DNA from 2 places in the Pelodictyon luteolum DSM 273 genome. Region 2 is predicted to be linked to the other one. Evidence: riboswitches for the same ligand, from Rfam matches in the RefSeq annotation. Region 2 holds a riboswitch; the other holds the start of a gene.
What was found. Region 2 has a riboswitch for cobalamin ahead of PLUT_RS05960 (zinc-dependent alcohol dehydrogenase). Riboswitches for the same ligand answer to the same signal wherever they lie in the genome.
Positions count from the first base shown of each region.

Region 1: it holds a riboswitch for cobalamin, as region 2 does, so the genes downstream of both, PLUT_RS03005 (intein-containing adenosylcobalamin-dependent ribonucleoside-diphosphate reductase) here and PLUT_RS05960 (zinc-dependent alcohol dehydrogenase) in region 2, are expected to answer to the same signal.

Region 1 is NC_007512.1:670,716-692,092, reverse strand. It holds gene rsmB (16S rRNA (cytosine(967)-C(5))-methyltransferase RsmB) at 1-926, shown strand, start outside; gene xerD (site-specific tyrosine recombinase XerD) at 932-1,846, shown strand; tRNA gene PLUT_RS03070 (tRNA-Lys) at 1,978-2,051, shown strand; gene PLUT_RS03065 (DUF2721 domain-containing protein) at 2,065-2,520, opposite strand; gene PLUT_RS03060 (MBL fold metallo-hydrolase RNA specificity domain-containing protein) at 2,559-3,953, opposite strand; gene PLUT_RS03055 (DEAD/DEAH box helicase) at 4,017-5,789, opposite strand; gene PLUT_RS03050 (3-deoxy-D-manno-octulosonic acid transferase) at 6,124-7,437, shown strand; gene PLUT_RS03045 (helix-turn-helix transcriptional regulator) at 7,391-8,632, opposite strand; gene PLUT_RS03040 (Fur family transcriptional regulator) at 8,803-9,252, shown strand; gene PLUT_RS03035 (rubrerythrin family protein) at 9,427-9,927, opposite strand; gene PLUT_RS03030 (ferritin-like domain-containing protein) at 9,978-10,472, opposite strand; gene PLUT_RS03025 (peroxiredoxin) at 10,621-11,295, opposite strand; gene PLUT_RS03020 (DUF4293 domain-containing protein) at 11,551-12,015, shown strand; gene pdxA (4-hydroxythreonine-4-phosphate dehydrogenase PdxA) at 12,018-13,034, shown strand; gene PLUT_RS03010 (cell division ATP-binding protein FtsE) at 13,031-13,726, shown strand; gene PLUT_RS03005 (intein-containing adenosylcobalamin-dependent ribonucleoside-diphosphate reductase) at 13,853-18,418, opposite strand; cobalamin riboswitch at 18,621-18,901, opposite strand; gene PLUT_RS03000 (hypothetical protein) at 18,942-19,724, opposite strand; gene nadA (quinolinate synthase NadA) at 19,727-20,692, opposite strand; gene PLUT_RS02990 (co-chaperone GroES) at 20,694-21,065, opposite strand; gene mreC (rod shape-determining protein MreC) at 21,240-21,377, shown strand, end outside.
Region 2 is NC_007512.1:1,298,430-1,301,378, reverse strand. It holds gene PLUT_RS05965 (hypothetical protein) at 10-357, shown strand; cobalamin riboswitch at 522-722, shown strand; gene PLUT_RS05960 (zinc-dependent alcohol dehydrogenase) at 834-1,805, shown strand; gene trpD (anthranilate phosphoribosyltransferase) at 1,886-2,949, shown strand, end outside.

The DNA of each region.
Region 1 (21,377 bases), 620 kb from region 2:
GGCTCAAGGATGCATCCCTCTCCGAACGCCTCTCGGTGCTCCATTCCCATCCGGAGCCGCTCGTCCGGCGATGGATCGGGAACTACGGAGAACAGCGGACGGAATCGATGCTCCGCTATGACAATGAACACCCGCTCTTCGGCATCCGTCATAACCCGCTGAAAGGGACGAATGCCAAGGGCGCAGAGGGCGAAGAATCCGGGTGGCAGGAGAGCGGAATCCCCGGCATCCGCCTTGCCGCTGATTTCCACCTGTTCGAGCCGCTCCTCAGGCAGGGACTTGCCTCCGTCCAGAACCCGACCCAGGCCCTTGCGGTGCTGCTGCTCGACCCCCAGCCCGACTGGAAGGTGCTAGACCTCTGCGCGGCTCCCGGCGGCAAGGCGGCACACGCAGCCGAACTGATGGGAAATCGGGGAGAAATCATCGCTCTTGACCGTTACCCGCAGAAAACCCTTCGAATCCAGGCCCTTGCCGATACGCTCGGGATATCCATCATCGAGGCCCGGACCGGAGATGCCCGGGAGTTCACGCCCCCGTTCCAGCCGGACGCCATTCTCGTTGACGCTCCCTGCACCGGAACCGGCGTGCTCGGACGGCGGGCGGAGCTGCGCTGGAAAACCGGTCCGGAAAAACTCCGGGAACTGAGCGGGCTCCAGGAGGAGATCCTCCGGCATGCCGCAGGACTGCTTGCGGAAGGGGGCCTGCTCCTCTACTCGACCTGCTCGGTGGAACCCGAAGAAAACCAGCTGCAGGTGGAAGCATTCCTTCAGCAGCATCCGGCGTTCAGAATCGAACAGGCAACAGGAAAGGTGCCGGAGCCCTTCTGCCTTGAACGCACACCCGAAGGCGGAATCCTTACGCTCCCGGGCGCAAGACCCGGATTTGACGGCGGCTATGCAGTCCTCCTGCGGAAACAGGGAGGATGATGTCCATGGTGGAACTGGACGCTGCGTACAGCCGGGTGCTTGAGGGATTCCTCGACTACCTCTTCATAGAGAGAAACTTCGCCGGCAACACGAGAGAGTCCTACCGCAACGATCTCGGCCGCTACCTGCTTGCCATGCAGGAGGATGATGTCCCGCTTGAGGCCATCACGGCGGAACGCATCAACCACTTCGTCCTTGCACTCCATCAGGCGGGTCTGGAACCGAGCTCCATTGCACGAAACGTCTCGGCAATCCGTTCGCTGCACCGCTTCCTCTTCAATGAACACCGCCTCGCATCCAACCCCGCCGAAACCCTCCACCAGCCGAAACAAGCGCGCTACCTCCCCGCCGTCCTCACCCTTCAGGAGACCGAACGGGTGCTTGAAGCACCCATGCTCCAGTCTCCCCCCGGCCGCTTCCTGCTCCGGGACAGGGCGATTCTCGAACTTCTCTACGCATCCGGAATCCGGGTCACTGAACTGGTGGATATGACCCAGCAGAACCTCTATCTTGACGAACGCTTCATCAGGATCTTCGGCAAAGGCTCGAAAGAGCGGCTCGTGCCGATCGGGGACGCCGCCGCCGCCTGGATCCGGCGCTACCGGGAGGAACTGCGCATGAAGCTCTCCAACCGCAACTCCCTTGACCACCTGTTCCTCAACGCCCGGGGCAGAAAGCTCACACGCATGGCGGTCTACAACATGGTGAAGGAGTACGCCCGCCTGGCGGGGATAGAGAAAAACATCAGCCCGCACACCTTCCGCCACACCTTTGCCACCCACCTGCTCGAAGGGGGCGCAGACCTGCGCGCCGTGCAGGAGATGCTTGGACACAGCTCGATCGTCGCCACCCAGATCTATACCCATATCGACCGCACGTTCGTCAAAGAGGTGCACCGGACCTGCCACCCGAGGGGATAACCGGATGGAACGCCTCAGAAGCTGCAGGGAACCAATTCCGGAGGAAGGCGTGTTATCGAAAAAAAAGTGGGTTGGCGGGGAAAGGGGGCCACCAACGGAAAAAGCCGCCCCAAAGAATGGTGCGGCTTCATGAATGCGTAGCTCAGCTGGTTAGAGCATCTGCCTTTTAAGCAGAGGGTCGCAGGTTCGAATCCTGCCGCATTCACCCTGTTCCCGCCTTATCGCAGTTTCGGATGGATCTCCTGCTCGATCTTGAGCGCCGTCAGGGTGAGGTTGACATCGAAAATAAAATACACCAGCGAGACCGAGAGCGATGCCATGCAGAAAAAAAACAGCACGGCAATCAGGATCGTGGTATCGATATTGGCCAGCACCGAATAGAACAGCAGCATGATCATCACCGAAGCCCCGAGACAGGTAAGGGTTGAGAGCAGGATGGCCATTCTTATGAAGCGGGCACGTTTCCAGAGAATGTCGAGCTCGCGGTTGAGGGTATCGGCACTCCGCTCAACCGATGAGTCAAGGCCGGCAAGGAGCGCCCGCGAGCGGTCGATGATGCGCCCGAGGCGGTTCGTCATGGTGAGTAGCAGAAGGCCGATGCCGGAGATGAGGATGACAGGACCAATAGAGGTCTGAAGGATCGGGATAAACTCCCTGATTGATGAATCGGGCATTGTGTGGTTAATGGATTGCTATAGACTGTCTATCTGTATCATGAACTGAAATCATACCTTTCGCCGGGCCGGGGAATCGAGGCCGTCAGTTGCAGTCGTTCCTCGATCGAGTTCCTGAACGCCTCCTTCGCCGCCGGATCGCCATGCACTACGAAAACACGCGGCGAGCTTTTGAACCCTGATACCCAGCGCAGCATATCCTCACGGTCTCCGTGGGCCGAGAGCCCCCCGACGGTATGCACAGCCGCCGCCACCGGGTAATGCCGGCCGTGAATCTCGACCTCCGCTGCCCCCTCGACAATCTGTCGGCCGAGCGTCCCCTCCGCCTGATACCCCGTAATGAGCAGATGGCACTCGGGCCGCGAGATGTTGTGCTTCAGGTGGTGCAGGATTCTGCCTCCGTTGCACATGCCGCTGCCGGCGATGATGATGGCGCCGCTCCGTTCTTTGTTGATGGCCTGCGACTGCTCGACCTTCGGGGTGAAGTGAAGGTTTTTAAGGGTGGGCAGCAGGCGTTTGTCGTTCCTGGAAGCAAGCGCCTCGCGGTCAAACAACTCAGGGTACCCCAAGTAAATCATGCTCGCTTCGATAGCCATCGGACTGTCGAGGTAGACCTGCCAGTGCTGCATCCCCCACTCCTCATAATGGCGCGCAAAGAGGTAGAGGAGCTCCTGGCTCCGCCCGATCGAAAACGCGGGGATGAGGATGTTCCCGGAGCCCCGAGAAGCACTGTTGAAGATTTCGCCGAGCTCCTGAAGGGTCTGGTCGTAATCGCGGTGGAGCCTGTCCCCGTAAGTGCTTTCGATGATGAGGGCATCAGCATCCGTGACCGCCTCCGGATCGTTCAGGATTGGACTGCCGTACTGGCCGAGATCCCCGCTGAACACCAGCTTCCTGGAAACGCCCCCTTCAGTGAGCCAGAGCTCCACGACCGCCGAGCCGAGAATATGGCCGGCATCGCGGAAACAGGCCTCAAGACCGGGTACGACCGGAAAGCGCCGGCCGTATGGAACAGGCTTGAAGGAATTGAGTGCACGGACAGCATCATCCCGGGTGTAGAGCGGTTCAGCGTGCCGGTCGGCGGCTGTACGCGGGTGTTTTCGGCGATCGAGGGCATCGCGTTCTGCCAGAGATGCGCTGTCAAGCAGGAGAACGCGGGCGAGATCCGCCGTTGCATCCCCGGTGAACACCGGTCCCGTGAACCCGCGCTTTACGAGCAGAGGGATGCGGCCGGAGTGGTCGATATGTCCGTGACTGAGGATCATGGCTTCGACCCTCTCCGGATCAAAGGCGAAGGGCGCCCGGTTCAGCGCCTCCTCGACATCCGACCCCTGTATGAGGCCACAGTCAAGAAGGACGGTGAACCGACCGACCCTGAGGATATGGCAGGAACCGGTCACCCGCTCCGTGGCGCCGTAGAACTCGATTTCCATGTAAGGCTACATTCCCCTGTTCAACCGTTTCGCCGCATGAGCTGCAGTCAAGGGCTGAAGCATTCAGCCCTTGCGCTTCTTTTTCGGTCCGGTGAAGAAGCCGCCGTCCTTTCCGGATGGCCGTGCCGGCCGTTTCGCCCCTTTGCCGCCGTAAGGAGAACCGCCGCCCTGGCCGCCCTCCATTTTCGACACCCTGAGCTGGCGTCCGCAGACACGAACCTTGCGAAGTTCCTGGAAGATATCGTTGGGCATGCCGGCCGGCAGCTCCACCGTCGAGAACGCATCGGAAATGGAGATGCGCCCGATCGCTTCGGGGTCAAGCCCGATCTCGTTGATGATGGCGCCGAGAATGTTTCCGGCCTGTACGCCGTGCTCGCTGCCGACCTCGATACGGTATACCTCCCGCTTTTCGTCACCGTACATATCATCGCGGCGTGGCTTTTTGCGGAACGGAGCCTCGTCAGAAGGACGGTCCCGCTCTTCACGGCGCACCTGCTTTTCAGGCTTCGCAGAAAAGAGGAGCGGAGTGTCTCCCTGTACCATGGCGGCCAGTGCGGCGGCTGCCTCGAGTTCCGACACATCATGCTCATGGCAGTACTGCTCGATGAGGCGGGTGAAGAACCCAAGGTCTTCAGCGGCGATGGTGTCGCTGATGCGCTGCTTGAACTTTTCGATACGCTTGTCGTTGATGATCTCCGTCGAGGGAAGCTCCATCAGCTCGATACGCTTGCGGGTCGCCTTTTCAATGGCGTAGAGCATGTTCTTCTCCCTCGGGGCGACAAAGAGGATGGCCTCGCCGCTCCTGCCGGCACGGCCGGTCCGGCCGATGCGGTGCACGTAGGACTCGGTGTCGTAAGGAACATCATAATTGATGACATGGCTGATACGCTCAACGTCAAGACCTCTGGCTGCCACGTCAGTGGCGATGACGATATTCAGTGAGCCGTCTTTCAGCTGGTCGACGGTCCGCTCGCGCTGGTTCTGCACCATATCGCCGTTGAGGGCGGCTGCGGCATAGCCGCGGGCCTGAAGTTTTTCGGCAAGTTCCAGGGTCATCGTCTTCGTCCGTACGAAAATGAGCATGCCCTCGAACGGCTCCACTTCGAGAATGCGGGTCAGAATGTCGAGCTTGTGGCTGCCGCCGACGATCCAATAACGCTGGCGGATGGTTTCAACGGTGGTCGTCTTGCCCTCGATGGTCACTTCAGCGGGGCTGTTCAGATATTTCTGTGCGATGCGGCGGATCGGTGCCGGCATCGTTGCCGAGAAGAGTGCGACCTGACGCTCTTTTGGAGTCTCGCCGAGAATCCACTCCACATCATCGATGAAGCCCATCCGGAGCATCTCATCGGCCTCGTCAAGCACGAGGCACTGCAGGGAATCAAGGTTCAGTGAGCCTCTGCGCATGTGATCCATGACGCGGCCGGGGGTACCGACGACGACATGCACGCCGCGCTTGAGCATGCGGAGCTGCCCGCCGTAATCCTGCCCGCCGTAGATGGGCAGTACGTGGAACCCCTTGAGGTATTCGGCATACTTGTGGAACGCCTCGGCAACCTGGATGGCCAGTTCACGGGTCGGTGCGAGCACCAGTACCTGAGGATCCGTTAAGGAAAGGTCGATGCCCGAAAGAATGGGAAGGGCGAATGCCGCTGTTTTGCCGGTACCGGTCTGTGCCTGTCCAAGGACATCGCGTCCTTCAAGCATCAGCGGTATGGTACGGGCCTGTATCGGTGTAGGAGTTTCGTAGCCGACTTCCTTCAGTGCCCGCATAATGGGCTCGCTTAGGTTGAGGTCGGTAAAATTCCTGATGGGTTCTGGTGTTTCTGCACTCATGCTGTGATGTCCTGTGTAGTAAATTGTTTGCAATACCTCTCTTGGGTCCATTGAGGTGTGGCAACAATGCAGGAAAGCACTGAAATGAAGGAAGAAGTCTCACCCCTGCAGCAACTGCTGCATCCGGGGCCACAATCATCGTAATAACTGAAGCACACGACACCTGCTCTTTCTCGGCATATCCACCACGCGGTCAATGCGATGCAATACTACGAATTAAATCTACCATTACCGCATAGTATTTCATACCCCTCTATCTACTTTTTTCTTAAGTTTGAGAATGAAACAACCTCACCGCCCCGAACATTGCGCTCCTCCGAGCCCTTTGCGCCCCATGACACCTGGCCCGGTCTCCATTTATACCCTTCTTGTTCCCGCCGTCGCCGCAGTCCTGAAAGCTGCCGGACCCTTCAGCCCCGGACTCCGGAAGTTCTTCGCCGCCCGCCGGGGCGTGTTCCCTGAGCTTGAGGAAAAGAGCCGGAATGTAGCAGAGGGAAGGCCCCGGCTCTGGGTCCATGCCGCGTCGGTCGGGGAGTTCGAGCAGGCCCGTCCGCTCATCACCCTCCTGAAGGAGAGCGTTCCCGGTCTCGCGGTATTTGTCTCCTTCCTCTCCGATTCCGGCTATGAAGCCCGCAAAGACTACCCCGACGCCGATGCCGTCTTCTACCTTCCGCTCGACACGCCGGCCAATGCCCGTAAAACGGCAGAGCTTGTCCGGCCGGACCTCTTCATGCTCATGCGCTACGACTTCTGGCCGAGCCACCTTCTGGCCCTGAAACGCCGCGGCGCCGGGATGATCCTGGCCGCCGCAGTGCTGCAGGAAGGTTCCTCCTACTTCAATCCGGTACTGAAAGCCTTCTACCGACCTCTCTTTCAGCTGTTCGACCATATCTTCACCGTTGCAGAAAAAGACGCACGGGCATTCAGGGATGTGTTCGGGTGCAGGGCGGCCGAACGTGCCGGCGAGCCGAGGATCGATCAGGTCATCCAGCGCAGCCGGAACAGTGAACGGGTCGGCCACATCGCAGCGTTCTTCAAGCAGCGGCCGGTACTTGTTGCAGGAAGCGTGTGGGAAAAGGATGAAGAGGTGCTGCTCGGGGCCTGGCTGGAACTTGCCAGCAGGCCATCACTGGTGCTCGTACCCCACAAGGTAGGCCCGGAGAACATCCTCCGCATCGGACGTGAACTCGAACGGCTGCAGATAGGATGGAGAAGGGTGAGGCAGCTTGATGCGTCCTTCGATGCATCAAGGGAGGTGCTGGTCATCGATGAAACCGGCTATCTGGTGGAACTGTACTCCGTTGCCTCCATGGCCTATGTCGGAGGCGGATTCGGCGTCAACGTGCACAATACCCTCGAACCGGCCGTCTACGGCATCCCGGTCATCTTTGGCCCGCGCCACCATAACTCGCCGGAAGCCGAAGGCCTGCTTGAAGCGGGCGGGGCATACACCATCCGGAACAGTGAGGAACTCGGTGCCGTCCTCCGGCGGCTCGTCGACGGATCCCGGGAAGCCGAAAAAGCGGGAAAAGCGGCATACGGGTTCATTCACAGCCAGGCAGGGGCTGCCTCACGGATCGCAGATGCCGCAAGGAAGATCCTTACCCAAGGCAGGCCTCGGAGGCCAGCATCGAAAAATAATTCTTAAGCGACTGGTGTGGCTGGAGCCCGAGCTTTTTATGGAGACGGTAGCGGATGTTCTCCATCCCGCGGAGCGATATGCCTGCCGAACGGGCGATGTCCTTCGTCGCATAGTTCAGCTTTATGAAAAGGCTCAGCCGCCGCTCACGCTCGTTCAGGCCGGGATGGCGGTCCTGCAGTGCAGCGAGAAAACATGCGTCCGCATCAGTCAGCTCGGTGCTGAGCTCAATTTCGGCATTCTTTCGGAGGGAGATTTTGTGGCAGAGGGTTGAGATGGTCTCACGCAGCTCGGCGGTGGCATCAACCCGGTCAATCTCCTGACAAAGCTTTACAAGTGACGAGATCTTCGAGTCGAACATACCGGCCACGCCGGCGAGTTCATCCTCTTTTGCAGAAAGAATGTTCCGCAACCGGTACAGCTCAGCCTCATACTGCTCCGCGTCCCTGCGACTCAGGTCCTGGCGGAGGTTGATCTGGATCCGGCACTCCTCTTCACGCCGCCTGTACTCCTCACGCAGTTTCCGGAGCTTCTCCTGATGCTCCTCTTCGCGAACCAGGAGGTCCCTGCGCAGTTCATCGAGTGCCGTAAAAAACAACCGGAATTCGTTTTCCTCGGGGGGAGCAGTGACCGGCTGATCAAGCATGTCGAGCCATGAGATACGCGAAACGGCGGCAAAAAAACGGCCCGCAATATCCTCAACCGAATCCGCAACAGGCGGCTCGGGAACATCTGCAGGACCATACCTGCGCTTGTAGTCGGCGATGTGCTCCATAGCCTCCCTGTAGCTGCCGACAATGAGCGCCTCGGAACGGGCAGGACAGAGCGCACCGAGACCGAGCATGTGGGCCGTGATTGCAGGGCGGACATTGTAGACAACAAGAACAGCGATCCAGGGTCCCCAGTTGTAGAACAGGTTCCCGAAGTCCCTCTTATAGCTCAGGCGGACCTCATTGATCGGATCATAGTCGACCACCACAAAAACCTTCCGGCCATTGAGCTGCATTTCCTCGCATATGTTCTGGAAAACGTCTACGTCGATATAATCCAGATAGGTAGGCTCATCACCGACAACCTTTGCGTGAATGATGTCGGGGCCGATAACCTCGAAAAAAACCCGGTATCCGGGCTCCGGATGCTCAACCTGCCACCTGGGGCTCTCAGTAACGGGAAGCTTCGTGACGGGACACCGTTTCATGGACATAGGGGAGAAGGTGTAAAATGACAAAGATAAAATATATGTTCTGCAGCTGAGAACAAAACATCGCAGCGAGCTGTTGTTTCCATTATTAAATAAGAATTGCTCTTTGTGAAAAGTTTCGCTACCTTAATATTAAGATATATTTTATCCTGTTTCTACAGCGAGGACAAATAATGATGAACGCAACCACAGAGGGCTCGATGACAGAGGAGTTCATGCTGCGATGCAGGGCACACGGGCTGAAAATCACCCCTCAGCGGCTTGCAATCTTCAAGGCGCTGGCAGGCTCGAAAGAACACCCTTCAGCAGACGGCGTATACAGGAAACTCGTAGCACTGCACCCTACGATCTCTTTCGATACCGTGAACAGGACGCTGCTCACCTTTGCCGAAATCGGCATCATCGAAACCGTTGAATCCCACTCCGGCGTCCGGCGCTTCGACACAGACCTCATGAGCCACCACCACCTGCACTGCGTGCAGTGCGGCAGAATCATCGACTTCACCGATGAAACGCTCGACAAGGTGCCCGTACCGGAGAAAGCCATCGGCAACTTCACCGTACTCGGCAAGCGCATGGTGGTCAGCGGAATCTGCGAGAGCTGCAGGAAAAAACATGCATGAACAGTCTTCCTCACCCGTAATAAACAACCTGCACTGAAACTCAGGCACCAAAAAGCCTCCGGACTTCCGGAGGCTTTTTGCATTGCTGCTGAGCAATAGAGGCACGAAGAGAGGCACGAAGAAAGGCACGAAGAAAGCCCCCGATAGAGGCTTTTAACGGCCATTCTTCTCCGTTCAGGCTACCTGCACGTAGACTTCAGCCTTCACGTTGCAGATCGGGCATTTTTCAGGAGGCGTCACGAGCTCGATGTGCCCGCAGACAGGGCAGAGCCACACGGCGGTCTCTACAATATCCTGTCCGTTCTTTACAGACTCGAGCGCATGGCGGTAGAGTGCGGCATGCACCTTTTCAGCCTCAACGGCGAATCCGAACATACGCTTTGCCTTGTGGCCCTCGCTAACGGCCTGCTCATACATCGGCGGATACATCTCGTTGTGCTCATAGGTCTCGCCACCGATGGCGGTTTCAAGGTTCTCGGCAGTAGAGCCGACTGCATCATCAGCCATGAGGTGGGCTTCAGCATGGATCCGCTCGGCTTCTGCCGTGGTCCTGAACAGCCTGGCGATGTTCTTGAATCCGTCTTTCTCTGCCTTCTTGGCGAAGGTCACATATTTCATGAACGCCTGGCTCTCTCCGCCAAATGCACTCTTGAGGTTTTCGTGGGTCGTAGGCATACGTGTTGGTCTCCTTCTTTGGGTTTGATTCAGTTAGAATGTAGAATACTTCACTTTCTGAGGAACATCCCCAGGTCCTCGAGCAGCGACTGGAGGTCCTCCTCATGCTCAACCTCGTCCTGCATGATCTGCACGGCAAGGTTGTAGGTGATCGGATCTTTCATGCCGATCTCCTCGATAATGCTGTGGTAGGTCGAAATTGCACACTGCTCTCCTGAAATGTTCTGCTCCAGGATGTTCCGGACAAACGGGTTGTCAGGGGCGTCGTAGCCGCAGTTGGTCCATTCGAACCAGAGCTTCGGGTTCACAAGCGGCTTGCCGCCGAGCTGGATGATTCTGGTGGTGACCATATCGGCATGGCGGAGTTCATCGGCCGCATGCTGCAGAAGTTCTGCCATGACGGCGTCCTTCATCGGCCCTTCGACGATTTTTGCTCCGATCCAGTACTGGTAATAAGCAAGCCACTCATCGGCAAAAGCCTTGTTGAGCAGTTCAAGCACGCGGTCAATATGCTCGCCGACAATTTCACGTCCTCTTGTTCCCATGGTGCAATTCTCCTCGTTGGGGTATTGGTTATCGTTACGCTATAGGCAATAAGAAACAATTTTCTACAGAAAAAAAAGCCTCATTCCACAAAAAAATCCCCGAGGCACCCGGCATGGGGCACCTCAGGGAAAGGAAGAAATGGGAGGCTTATTTCTCCATCGCCTTGTGGCAGAACCACCAGTCATAGCACTCATACTGGCTCGGACGCTTTTTGGCGTCGGCAACGTTGTTGGCCGGAGGAATGATGACGCGGTCCTTCAGCATCGTGTTGTTCGGCCAGTCTGCCGGCATGGCCACCTTGTGCTTGTCGGAATACTGCAGTGCGGTCACGGCGCGAAGGATCTCATCCATGTTACGGCCGATCTCCTGCGGGTAGTACAGCACGAGGCGCACCTTGCCCTGCGGGTCACCGACGAAGACGGCGCGCACGGTATTGGAGCCCTTTCCGGGGTGAAGCATACCGAGCTTGTTGGCGATCCGGTCATTGGCTGCGACGATCGGGAAGGTGATCTCGACGTTGAGTTTCTCCTCGATCCACTCAACCCACTTGATGTGCGAAAATACCTGGTCGACGCTCATGCCGATCAGCTTGCAGCCGATTTTATCGAACTCCGGTACCCTCTCCTGGAATGCAACGAACTCAGTGGTGCAGACCGGGGTGTAGTCTGCCGGGTGGCTGAAGAGCACGAACCAGGAGCCTTTCAGGTCTCCGGGGATGTTCATCGGGCCATGGGTGGTCTGTACGTCGAGTTCCGGAAACTCGTCACCGAGCAGCGGCATGGAAATATCGTAGTACAGTTCTTCTTCAGGATGCTGTGACATGGCATGTTCTCCTATTAAGTGTTTTGTTGATTTGTTTGTTGCAGAAAAAATTGTTGCCTTCAACTCCTGAAATCAATATACGATACTCCGGCAAATAATCAAGAATAAATCTTAAATAAGAACTATTATTTATTAAAAAACCGATCGCAGCCAATCCACGGCACATCGCCCCCATATCTTTTTAAGCGCTTTATGTATATTGACTGCAATTCAGGGACATCAACACGATAGCCGTATCGAAAAACCCGTACCGTCATGCTAGCACGAATCCAGACCCTCTACCTGTTCCTCGTCGCGCTTCTCGCCTGCGGCAGCATGCTTTTCCCGTTCTGGGGCTTCAGCGCTCTGGAGTATTTTCCGATTGGCGACTTCACCCCGTTTGAGGGTGCCGGCATCCTCTTCACCGCAGGCACCATTGCGTCCGGGATCTTTTCGCCGCTCACCGCCATTGCTGCCCTGGCAGCAATATTCCTCTACAAGCAACGCGCGCTCCAGCAGAAAGTGATCGCACTCGGCGTCCTTCTCTTTGTCGGCGACCTGCTCTCCACCCTCACGGCTGCACACTTCATGAACCAGTACTTCCTCGCCGGCGGGGCAGGGTTCGTGCACGGGCCTGAAACCGGATTCTTCATGATACTCCCGGAGCCGGTTCTCTTCTGGCTCGCCATGAAAGGAGTGCAGAAGGACGAGAAAATCGCCAACGCATACAAGCGACTCTAACCATGCGTATCGTCTTCTCGCTCGGCGATCCCCACGGCATCGGCCCGGAAATCATACTGAAGGGGTTCCTCGAGCTCCAGAAGAGCGGCCACCGGTTCGCCGTTGCAGGCTCATACCGTGTCCTTGAACACTACCGCCAGGCACTCGGCCTCCCCATAGAGCTGGAGCGGGTTGAAGACGCCCGGGCGCTTGAGCACCTGCCCTCCTGCAGCTGCGGGGTCCTCCCGGTGCTGAGCGTTGCCGAACCCCTCTCGATAGAGCCCGGGACGGTGACGGCTGAAGCAGGAAGCATCGCAATGCAGTCCGTCAAGGCCGCGGCGGAACTCTGCCGGAACGGGCAGTTTGACGCGCTTGTCACAGCCCCCCTCCACAAGGAGTCGCTCGCCCTTGCCGGCTGCCCAGACTCGGGACACACCGGCATGCTCGGAAGGATGTTCAGTGTCCCCTCCCCCATCATGCTGTTCGCCGACAGGGTATCGGGCCTGAAGGTGGCGCTGCTGACCATCCACGAACCCCTTGAACGGGTTCCGTTGCTCGTCAGGAAAACGGATATCGACCGCTTTCTCCTCCGCCTCGCGCGCTGCCTTGAAACCGATTTCGGGCTCGAACACCCTGCCGTCGCCGTCCTCGGCCTCAACCCCCACGCATCCGACGGAGGGATCATGGGCCGTGAAGAGGAGGAGCTGATCCGCCCCGCAATCCAGCGCCTGCAGCAGAGGATGCATATCGAAGGGCCTTTTCCGGCCGATGGATTTTTCGGGGCCCGGATGCAGAGCCGCTTTGACGTCGTTCTGGCCATGTACCACGACCAGGGGCTGCTCCCCTTCAAGGTGCTCGCTTTCCACAGCGGAGTCAACGTAACCCTCGGCCTGCCGATCGTGCGCACCTCTCCCGACCACGGCACGGGATTTGACCGAGCGGGAAAAGGCACGGCTTCGGCCGAAAGCCTGCACGAAGCCACGCTCCTTGCCGCAACCATTGCTGAAAACAGGAAAAAGAAAACAGGACCGCCCCTATGATTTCATTCGTCAATCTTGATATCGAGCTCAACAGAAAGCCGGTGTTCTCCAATCTCAACCTGACCATCCAGCCGGGTGAACTGGTCTTTATTGCAGGAAAAAGCGGGAGCGGGAAATCGACCCTCCTGAAAACGATGTATATGGAGATCAAGCCGAAAAAAGGGGAGCTCATCATAGCCGGATACAACTCCCGTACCATCAAAAAAAGGGAGATCCCGCTCCTGCGGCGCAAACTCGGCATCGTCTTTCAGGACTTCAGGCTGCTTGAAGACCGCAGCGTTTACGACAACCTCGCGTTCGTTTTGAAGGTAACGGGCACGAAGGAGAAACTGATCCGTGAAAAGGTGATGCACGCGCTCGAAAGCGTCGGACTCTCGGATGTCGCCGGGGAGCTGCCGATCCGCCTCTCGGGCGGTGAGCAGCAGCGGGTATCGATCGCCCGCGCACTGGTCCGCGAACCGCTGGTTATCCTTGCCGACGAACCGACAGGAAATCTCGACCCCGACACCTCGATTGAAATCCTCGAGTACCTGAAAAAGATCAACCAGAAAGGCATCATCGTCGTCATCGGCACCCACGACTATGAACTCATCCGCCACTCCCCCTCCAGAACCCTCCTGATACAGGACCGGAGCCTCGTTGAAGCCTCCATCCGGGAGGGTGCCACCGGCTTCCGGCCCGTCCCTGCATAGAGAACTTTCAGCAGCCGGGACTTTCAGCAGCCGCCCTGCGGCGAAAGTCCGGCACCAGCAAAAAGCCCCCATGCTCAGACTGAACATGGGGGCTTCAAGGTATGTCGCAGGGAAAGCCGATGCCGCCTATGAGCAGCCGGTCGTCATTCCGCAGTCTTCACAGACTTTGCAGGTTCCGTTCTGCTTGACCCTCATCGAACCGCAGTTCTCGCACTGCTCGCCCGTATAGCCCTGCACCTTTGCCTGCATGACCTGGCTCTTCAGCGTATTGGTGTACTCGGATCCGGCATGATGGGCGGCAGGAACCGCCTCGGCTTCCAGTGCCGCCACCGGCGAGGTCTGCCCGTTGCTATTCTTTGCATCCGCACCGTGCTCGGGCACCTCATCGACTGCCTTGACATGCACGAAGTCCTTGCGGCCGAGGTAGTCGTAGCCTATGGAGCGGAACACGTAGTCGAGAATCGAGGTCGAGTTCTTGATGGCGTTGTGCCCCTGGACGGCACCCGCCGGTTCGAACCGGGTGAAGGTGAAGCTGTCGACCAGCTCCTCGAGCGGCATGCCGTACTGCAGGGCCTTCGAGGCCAGCACGGCGAAACAGTTGAGCAGACCTTTGAAGGATGCCCCCTCCTTGTACATGTCGATGAACACCTCGCCGAGCGAGCCGTCCTCGTATTCGCCGGTACGGAGGAACACCTTGTGGCCGCCTACGTATGCTTCGCGGATGAATCCTTTCCTGCGCTTCGGCAGGAGCCGGCGCTCGCTGCGGTGGTAGACCCGCTCGATAATCCGCTCCTGGACTTCGCGTGGGCCCTTTGTCTCGTCAAGATCCTCTTCGTTGCCGAGCATGATCACTTCGTCGAGATCCTGGTAACTTGAAATGTTGAGCGGCTGGGAGAGCTTAGACCCGTCACGATATACGGTGATGGCCTTCACCATATGCTGCCAGCCGGAGAGGTATACCTCGCCGATTTCAGCGGTGGTGGCGGTGGCCGGCATATTGACCGTCTTGGAGATGGCGCCGGAAATGAACGGCTGGACCGACGACATCATCCGCACATGGGCCATGTGGTTGATGAAGCGCAGCCCCTTCTGCCCGCAGCGGCTCGCGCAGTCGAACACCGGAAGGTGCTCCAGCTTGAGGTGCGGCGCACCCTCGATGGTCATGGTGCCGCAGATGAAGTCATTGGCCGCTTCAGCGTCTTCGGCGCTGGCGCCAAGAGCCTGGAGCATGTCAAAGCCGGGATCGTTCAGCTGGGCTTCCGTGAAGCCGAGCGACTGACAGAATTCCTCTCCGAGAATCCACTTGTTGAACGCGAACCGGATGTCGAAGACCGCTGCGAGGTTCGACTCGAGCAGGGCGATCTTCTCTTCAGTGAAGCCCCGATTCATGAGCCACTGGCTGTTGATCGACGGACACCCCTCAAGCGAACCGCTTCCCTTGCAGTACTTTTCGATCTCTTCAATCTCCTGCGCAGCGTAACCAAGGCGCTTGAGGGCCTTGTGCACCGACTGGTTGACGATCTTGAAATAACCACCGCCGGCGAGTTTCTTGAACTTGACGATGGCGAATTCAGGCTCGATGCCGGTAGTGTCACAGTCCATGACGAGGCCGATCGTGCCGGTCGGAGCGATGACGCTGACCTGGGCGTTGCGGAACCCGTACTTCTTTCCCTTCTGCAGCGCTTCGTCCCAAACACTGCCGGCTGCCTCGAAGAGCTCTTTCGGGCAGTACTCGGAATCGATGCCGCGCGGCTTGACCGACAGCTCCTCATACTCCTCCTCCGACTCGTTGCGGGCTGCACGGCGGTGGTTGCGGATGACGCGGAGCATCTCCTTCGAGTTCGCCTGGTAACCGTCGAATGGACCGAGGTCGCGGGAGATCTCTGCTGAGGTGACATAGGCCTGGCCGGTGATGATGGCCGAAATGGCACCGGCAAGCGCAAGCGCTTTCGGGGAGTCGTAGGGGATGCCGAGCACCATCAGGACGGTGCCGAGATTGGCGAACCCGAGACCGAGGGTGCGATACTCGTAGCTGAGACGCGCGATATCGGGAGAGGGGAAGTGGGCCATGAGAACCGAGATCTCGAGCACGACGGTCCAGAGCGCCGCGGCGTGGCGGAGCTCGTTGATTTTGACATGCCCGGACTCTTCGTCGACGAAGTGGATCAGGTTAAGGCTGGCGAGATTGCAGGCCGTATTGTCGAGGAACATGTACTCGCTGCAATTATGAACACCGATGCCGTTGGCAATAAAGTGATGGTTCTCAGGCTCGGTAAGATCGAAAACCGGCTGCCGGCCGATACTCCTCAGTGATGCCACCCTGTCGACCAGCGGGTCACGATAGGTGTCGACCGTCATGTTCAGACGTGCGAGCGCTTCAGCCTTCCGGCTCTCCTCCATGAATCCGATGGACTCCTGAAAAAGAACCCTGGAGCTTCGGCTGATGCGCAGGCTGTGCATCTCCTGCACCGGATATTCCCTCATGCCGCCCTTGCCGTCCGGAAGCATAGAGACAAGGTCTCCGGCCCGGCGATTCTCGTAGATTTTGGCCTTGATGCCGAAATTCAAGAGCAGCAGCTGTACCTGCAGAAGCAGGTCGAGCGAGGTGGAATCGAGCGCGACATACCGGGATTTGACACCGTAGTTGGCAACCGTGCCGTCGGCAGTGAAAAGTCCACGGAGCAAAGCCGCCTGTTCAGCCTGCTGAAGACGGAACACCGCATCGGAAAACATTTTCTTTTCGCTTCCACCATCGAGAACCGCATAGTTCTCAAGCAGATTGAGAATTCTGGGGCTGCCGACAGCGACGCGGGACGAGGTGAGGGTCTGGGTGAGGGAACCCTGCTTATTGTGCTCGCCAAGCTCAGGACGCAGATCGTTAATGAGCGTATTTGCCCATCCGGTAATCTCCGCTTCAGCCTTGTCCATGGCAAGAAAGGCAACACGGCGCTGCTCTCCGGAAGCCGTGAGTTCAGCATTCCGGGTAATACAGCCATCCCCGACAAGCAGACCGATCAGCTGGGCAACATCGACAGAGCCTGTCGATTCTTTACCAAACTCTGCCCCGACAAGTCTGACCACATCGTCCTTGGAGAGTTCACAGGCCTTGACATCACCGCGATTTTCAGTATAAACGGGATGATCTCCGGTGAGTTTCAGGCGATATCCGGCTTTCGTCCGGAGCTCGTATACTTCTTTCGTGCCGGTCGGGAAAATCTTTTCGACCCAGTGCAGCTTGCCCTCAATACCCCTGATACCTCTCGACTGTCCGACAAGTTCCCCGATACGCTCAAGTCCCCGGTCTGTGGCGACCAGTGTCTCTGCAGTCACACAGGGGTTACTCGCATTGATCCTGCCGGCTGCCGGGCAGGTGTGCCATTCGTTGATGGTGGTGTCGAACTGGAGGCCCGGATCGGCGCACTTCCATGCGCTCAGGAGAATCTTTTCCCAGAGTTCACGGGCGTTGACCGCACGGGCGGTCTTGCCGGTTGTGCGTTCCTTAAGCATCCAGAGTTCGTTGTTCTCGACCGCCTTCATGAAGGCGTTCGTCACCCTCACGGTGTTGTTCGAATTCTGTCCGCCGACGGTCTGGTAGGCTTCCGATTCGTAATGGGTATCGTACTCTTCGAAATCAAGCGTGGTATAGCCCTGCTCGACAAGGGCGAGCACCCGGATGATGTAGCTCATCGGCACGGCACGGTGCAGGGCGTTCTCGATCAGGCGCTGGAGTTTCGGGTTCTCGAGTCTGTCGGCGCCGTTCAGGATGGCCTCTTCGACAATGGCCTGCAGGAAGCGCGAGCAGATCCTCGAGCCGGCAACGAGCGAGGCGACCTTGTCCTCTTCACGGGCCTTCCACTCAATGAATTTCTCGACATCCGGATGATCGATGTCGATAATGACCATCTTGGCCGCACGGCGAGTGGTTCCGCCCGACTTGATGGCGCCGGCCGCGGAATCGAAGATCTTCAGGAAGCTCATGAGGCCCGACGAGCTGCCGCCTCCGCTGAGCTTTTCGCCCGAGGAGCGGAGATTGGAATAGTTGGTGCCCGAGCCGCTGCCGAACTTGAACACCCGGGCTTCGCGGACCGCAAGGTCGAAGATGCCGCCTTCATTGACCAGATCGTCATTGACGGACTGGATGAAACAGGCATGCGCCTGCGGACGGGTGTATGCATCTTCGGACTCGACCACCTTCTTCGTGGCAGGATCGACATGGTAGTGTCCCTGGGCAGGACCGGTGATGCCGTAGGCGAAATTCAGTCCGGTATTGAACCACTGGGGGGAGTTCGGGGCGCCCTGCTGCGCAATGAGCATGTAGGCGACCTCATCGTAAAACGCCTCTGCGTCCTCCGGGGAGTCGAAATATCCGTGTTTTTCACCCCACTGGCGCCAGCATCCGGCCAGACGGTGCACGACCTGGCGGATAGAGTGTTCGCTGCCGGTGACCGGACGGCCTTCCTCGTCAAGCAAGGGGTTTCCATCTCCGTCAACCTGCGGAACACCCGTCTTGCGGAAATATTTCTGGGCAAGGATGTCAGCCGCCATCTGCGACCAGTGCTTCGGCACCTCGAGTTCATTCATCTCAAACACTTTGGAGCCGTCAGTGTTCCTGAGGACCGAAGACTTCTGGGTATATTCGAACCGGTCATAGACGTTTTCACCGGGAGATGTAAAGAGACGGGAGATTTTCATGGAAGCGCTCCGGGATCAGAGTTGGAGGGAAACTTAAAATATTCTTTTAAAACAACTTATACGTGCCGTCGAGCCATATCGGTAAGTGTGAGCCGAAGCATTTTTCATACCGGAAATAAAGAATATAACATAAATCATAAATGTTGACACGGACCCCGATGAGGGGGCAAGAGGCAGCTGTCCGGCCTTCATCCCGAAGCCATCTCGACAGCGTTTATCCGGCAGGTTTCCTGACTTTCGACGGCATTTTCAGCCTGCCACGGGGGCGGGCAATCCGGGCACTCAATCCTTCCCACGCCCTTCCTGCGGAAGTATTGCGGTCGGCGAAGTGGATTGAAGCATACCGTCAGGAAACTTCGGCAGAGCTGCCTTGTTCGCTGACGGCGAACCATCATACAGTTGCGGGCACAGTGTACGGTTTTCGCGTACTTCCCTATTATCCGGACCACGGGGGCGTCCGGCACCGGAAAGAAAAAAGAACAGGGTCAAGTTTAAGTATTTTTTACATCATTCGCAACCCGTCTCACGGAAGCTCCAAGGCGCTTTCAGGAAGATCGAGAACGGGGCATCCGGCATAGATGAGGATGGCCTGAAGGAGCGAGGCGGAGTGCACCGCCTGGCCGAGGGCCTCCGTCCGGGTCATGTCGCGGCCCTCGCGCTGCATCCGGAGGGCGAGCTGGCGGGAGAGTTCGGCGATGCGGGCGATTTCAAGGCAAAGCTCATCCTCGTTCCCGATGCGTATGGGGTAGATGCGGCTCCGGAGAAGGGCGGCATCCCGGAACGCGCTCTCTTCGATGACACCGTCATTGGCATGATGGCGTGCGCGGTTGAAGGCGTCATAGGCCACGTTGTGCAGCGGCATCGAAAGGTCTCCGGCATAGTGGGGACAGTAAACCATCGGGTAGTCTGCGAACTTCCCCCTGGCCCGAAGCGCCCGGTACTCCCGGACCGAGGCCACGATGGCGCCGTAGAGGTGCCCCTCCTGGTCATCGGCACGATCATGGAGGCTGATCTGCCTCTGCACCATCCCGCCGGTGACCTGCCTGTTTTCGGGATTGTGGAAGTAATGGTTCTTCCCTTCATAGGCGCCGCACGGGTACTTCGACTTTGCAACGTCGGGAGCCGCAGCACTGTACCAGCGTTCGAACCCTGCCGCCCGGGCAATGGCCACATGGGTACGGTCGTGCCAGCCGAGGGCGTCTCCCCGCAAAGAGAGGAGTACGGGAAGAATGAGGATGGCGGCCGGAACGGCCGAAAGGAATTTCTGCCTGCGGCTTCCGGGGGTTGGCGCCCTTTCCGCGCCCATCTTCAGGCGGACATGTCGAGCATCCTGCGGATCGGCTTCAGGGCTGCGCTCAAGAGGGGCTCCGGGACGGTGATTTCGGGTGAACGCTCAAGCATGCACCGGTATAGCTTCTCGAGGGTATTCTGCTTCATCTGGGTACAGACGCTCCTCGGGTTTGTCATGTCGCGGGGAGCGGGAATGAAGGTCTTACCGGGCGAGCGGCGCTGCATTTCGTAGAGGATGCCGGGCTCGGTAGCCACGATGAATGCTTCGGAAGGGCTCTTTTGGGTATAGTCGAGCAGCGCCTGGGTCGAGCCGACGAACGAAGCAAGTTCGAGCACCTCACGACGGCACTCAGGATGCGCAATGAGCTCAGCTCCGGGATGCTCCCTCTGCGCCGTCTTCATCATATCAGCCCTGTAGGCTTCATGGACATAGCAGAACCCCTGCCAGAGGATGATGTCGCGACCGAGCTGGCGGGCGATATAGTCGCCGAGATTCCTGTCGGGCCCGAAAATGATCGGCTGGTCCGGGGGTATCTGGCGAACGATGGAGAGGGCGTTCGAGGATGTGCAGGTGATGTCGGACTGAGCCTTCGTGGCAGCGGTGGAATTGATGTAGGTGATGGCGACGGCCCCGGGGTGGCGGCGGCGGAACTCCGCAAACTCCTCCTCCGGACAGCTGTCGGCAAGCGGGCATCCCGCATTGCGGTCCGGCATCAGCACCGTCCTCGACGGGTTGAGTATCTTTGCTGTCTCGCCCATGAAATAGACGCCGGCAAAGACGATCACCTCAGCGTCGACCGTTTCGGCGGCACGGGCAAGTGCGAGGCTGTCACCCACGATATCGGCGACCTCCTGTATTTCGGGAAGGGTGTAGTAATGGGCCAGAATGACGGCGTGCATCTCTTTTTTCAGCGCCCTGACGCGCTCCTGCAGCCCGGTTGTGGAAAATGCTTCAGGTTCGCTGCCTGCATGTGATGTATTCATGTCACTTCAGATAGTATTCAAGATCGTCATCCTCCCGGACAAGGAGCAGGATGGCTGCATTGGGAACGATAAGAAAGCGCTCACCATCGTAATCGATCTCATGGGAGCTGGCCTGCAGGAAAATGGCAAGATCCCCGACACGGGCCTGTAGAGGGATGTACTGCGTCGAGGACACGCTCTCTTTCCAGGGTTCCTCGGCTGAAGGAGGGGCTACGGGATATCCCGGTCCCGCCTTGAGGATGTAGCCGCTCTGGATCTTCTCTTTCTCCTGGACGCCGGGCGGAAGGTAGATGCCCGATTTCGTCTGTTCCTCAAGGGATTTAGGTTTGACGAGGACCCTGTCTCCGACAACGACAAATTTACTTATATTCATGTTCCCGAACCGGTCAAGCTGGTTACCCCTGAGCTGCTGCGGGCCAGTGAGCCCGCCGCCTGAAGAAGAGTGAAAATGTAAAAAAATTCCGTGTCCGGCAAATCCGGCGGACCACCGGCCTGAAGCGGATCCGGCGGGAGTGCCCCCGGAGACGCTGCATAACCATCCCGAACCGTGAACAATTCTTTCAAGGTATTTCTCAGATACAATTCGTGGATCCTCGCAGTCATGCTGTCGGGGATATCCCTCATCATCACCGCGATTGAACAAAACGATGTCCCCTCAAAAGTCGCCGTTGCCGGCTACAACCTT
Region 2 (2,949 bases):
GATACCAAGATGAAGAACAACTCCGCACAAGCACGGGGAGCGGGTAAACTCCGCCTCTCTGTCGGTCGCATCGGCACACGCATTTTTCTTTCGATCCTCCGCCGCCTCTTTCCGGCGCTGCGGGCTCCGGATTTCATCTCACCGCCTCCGCTTGAGGTGTTTTCCACAAGCCCGAGGATGCTGTTCACCAGTCCGCGGATGGCCAGAGCCATCCTGCAGCACCGGAGGCCGGAGGCGTGTTTTCCCGTCGGCATGCAGGAAAAGCCTGCTGACCCGCTCTGGGATCCGTTCGGATACGGGTATCCGTATTCCCTGAACTCGCTGCTTATCGTGTCGGTGACGCTGTTTGCCCTTTAGCCTCTCTCCCCGCTCCTTACCTCATGGTATGGAACTGCGGCACATGGCGCGGTGACTGAGGCAGTATTTCAAGCCCGTTCAGATTGATACACTGGTTCAGCAGCCCGGCGGAAGCTCCATGTTGTTCCTGTGGCTTTGCATGATTTGTATTTCATCGCGGATGCATTACCTTTGCAATGAGTGGTTGCATAGCATCCAGGAACACGGTGTGAATCCGTGGCGGTCCCGCCGCTGTAACCGGGAACTGAACCTGCACAAGATCCCCGGAAGGGGATGGTCACTGTTCCGGCATACCGGAATGGGAAGGTCTGCGGGGGAGGAATGATCCGGGAGCCAGAAGACCTGCTGTGACGAACCCTTACCAATAATCGGCATTTACCCCCGTGGGGAGTGCCTTGAGAGAATCCCAATGGCAAAGGGCTTCGCTCCATCTTCAATGAAGATGGGACGAAGCCCTTTTTTATTTATGCGAAAACATGAAAGCACTCCTTCTCTGCGGCCCCAAATCACTCTCGATTCTCGATCGGCCGATTCCGATACCGGGCGAAGGCGAGGTTCTTCTGCGGGTCCGGGCGGCCGCGATCTGCCGCACCGATGCCAAGATGTGGAGTTCGGGACATCGTGACCTCCGGCTGCCACGGGTTCTCGGCCATGAAGTCAGCGGCACTATCGAGGGCAATCCGGGGCAGCTTTATGCCCTGTGGCCCGGTCAAGCCTGTGGCAGCTGTATGGCGTGCCGGAGCGGGCGCCAGAACCTTTGCCCGGACATGCGCATCACCGGCTTTCATCGTGATGGCGGTTTTGCTGAATTCCTCACGGCTCCGCGCTCCAGCCTTCTCGAAGTGCCTGAGGGAGTCGGCCCGGTGATGGCAACGCTTGCCGAACCTCTCGCCTGTGCCGTACACGGCGTGCGGCAGGGAGGTGTGAGTTCCCGGGAGCGGGTCCTCATTTACGGGGCAGGTACGCTGGGGCTTCTCGTTGCCCTTGTGGCGAGGGAATGTGGCGCTTCTGTCGTTATGTCCGATCCTGATATAGAGAAGCTTTCAAAGAGCGAGGTGTTCAGAAATCGTTTCGGAATCGGCACCGACGTACATCCGGGCGCGCCCTGTGGTCTGTTTGATGTTGTCTTCAACGCCACGCCGGCTCCGGAAGCCATTGAGGCCGGAGTCGACCGGCTGGCGGCCGGCGGCAGGTTCTGCCTGTTCAGCGGGATAGGGAAGGAGCCGGCAATCCCTGCCCGCGTAGTTGATGAGCTGCATTACCGTGAGCTTGCATTCATAGGCGCTTATGGCTGCCGGCTTCATGATATGGGTGAAGCAGTCCGCCTGCTTTCATGGTACAGCGCTGAGCTCGGGTTCCTTATTGAGCGCAGGATCCGGCTGGACGGGGTGCAACCCGCAATGGAAGCAGTCCTCAGCGGGAAAGGTTTCCGCCATGTCATTGTCTGAGGTGCCCTGATGAGCGTGTTATTACAACAACAGTGCCTCCGCCGGGATCGGACGGGGGCCGATTATGAAGGAAAAAATCAATGGAGAATGAACAACGGCTTCGGGAATTCGGAAAGTTGATTACCGCTGTTGCCGGTGGCCACATCATGGATCGCGAGGAGTCCCGGGAGGCCTATCGGCAGGTTATCCTCAACCTTCAGCCGGAGCTTCAGCAGGGGGCATTTCTTGCAGCACATCTGATGCGGGGACCGACCACCGGGGAACTGTCCGGAGCGTGGGACGCGCTTGACTGCCACGATACCCTGAAAATCGATGTGGATCTCGTGGGGCCTGTATGTGATATCGTCGGCACGGGATCCGACCGGCTGAAAACCTTGAACTGCTCGAGCCCCGCCGCACTCATTGCCGCAGCATGCGGTCTGCCCATAGCAAAAAAAGGTGCGCGGCTCGTTACCGGCGTTTCTGGAGCGTCCGATATCTTCGAGGCTTTGGGGGTTGATCTGGACCACCCGCTTGAGCGGGCCGCACAGAGTCTCCGGCATGCAGGGATATGCTATCTGCCGGGAGAGGCGTTCCTGCAGTCAGGTTGGGCACGGCTCATCAGAAGCATGCGTTTCACTTCGGCATTCAACATCCTCGGTCCGCTCACCCGTCCCTGCCGGCAGAACAACTGTGCAGTTATCGGAGCCTATGCCCCTGCCGTGTCGGTACAGATGGTGGAAATCCTGAGAGACATAGGGATGGCAGCGGCACTCTCTCCCTACGGTACGGCAGCGGGGTTCGACCCGGCGTTCGGTATTGATGAATTCTCCCTCTCCGGGCCGACCCGCGTGGTTGAACTCCGGGACGGAAGCATTACGCACTATGAAGTCACTCCGGAGGATTTCGGGATGAAAACGGTGCCGTTCGAATGCATCGCAAGCAGAAGCACTGCAAGGGAGAATGCAGCAACAGTTCTCGCTGTCCTGGAGGGCCTCGAGGGCGGAGCGGCAGCCGATTTCTTCTGCATGAACGCAGCGGCAGCACTCTATGTGTCCGGCATTGCATCGTCGTATCGCGAGGGTGGTGACAAGGCGCGCCATGCACTTGAGAGCGGTGCCGCCTATGAGAAATTCGAAGCCCTGCGTCAGTATCAGGGGCGTGA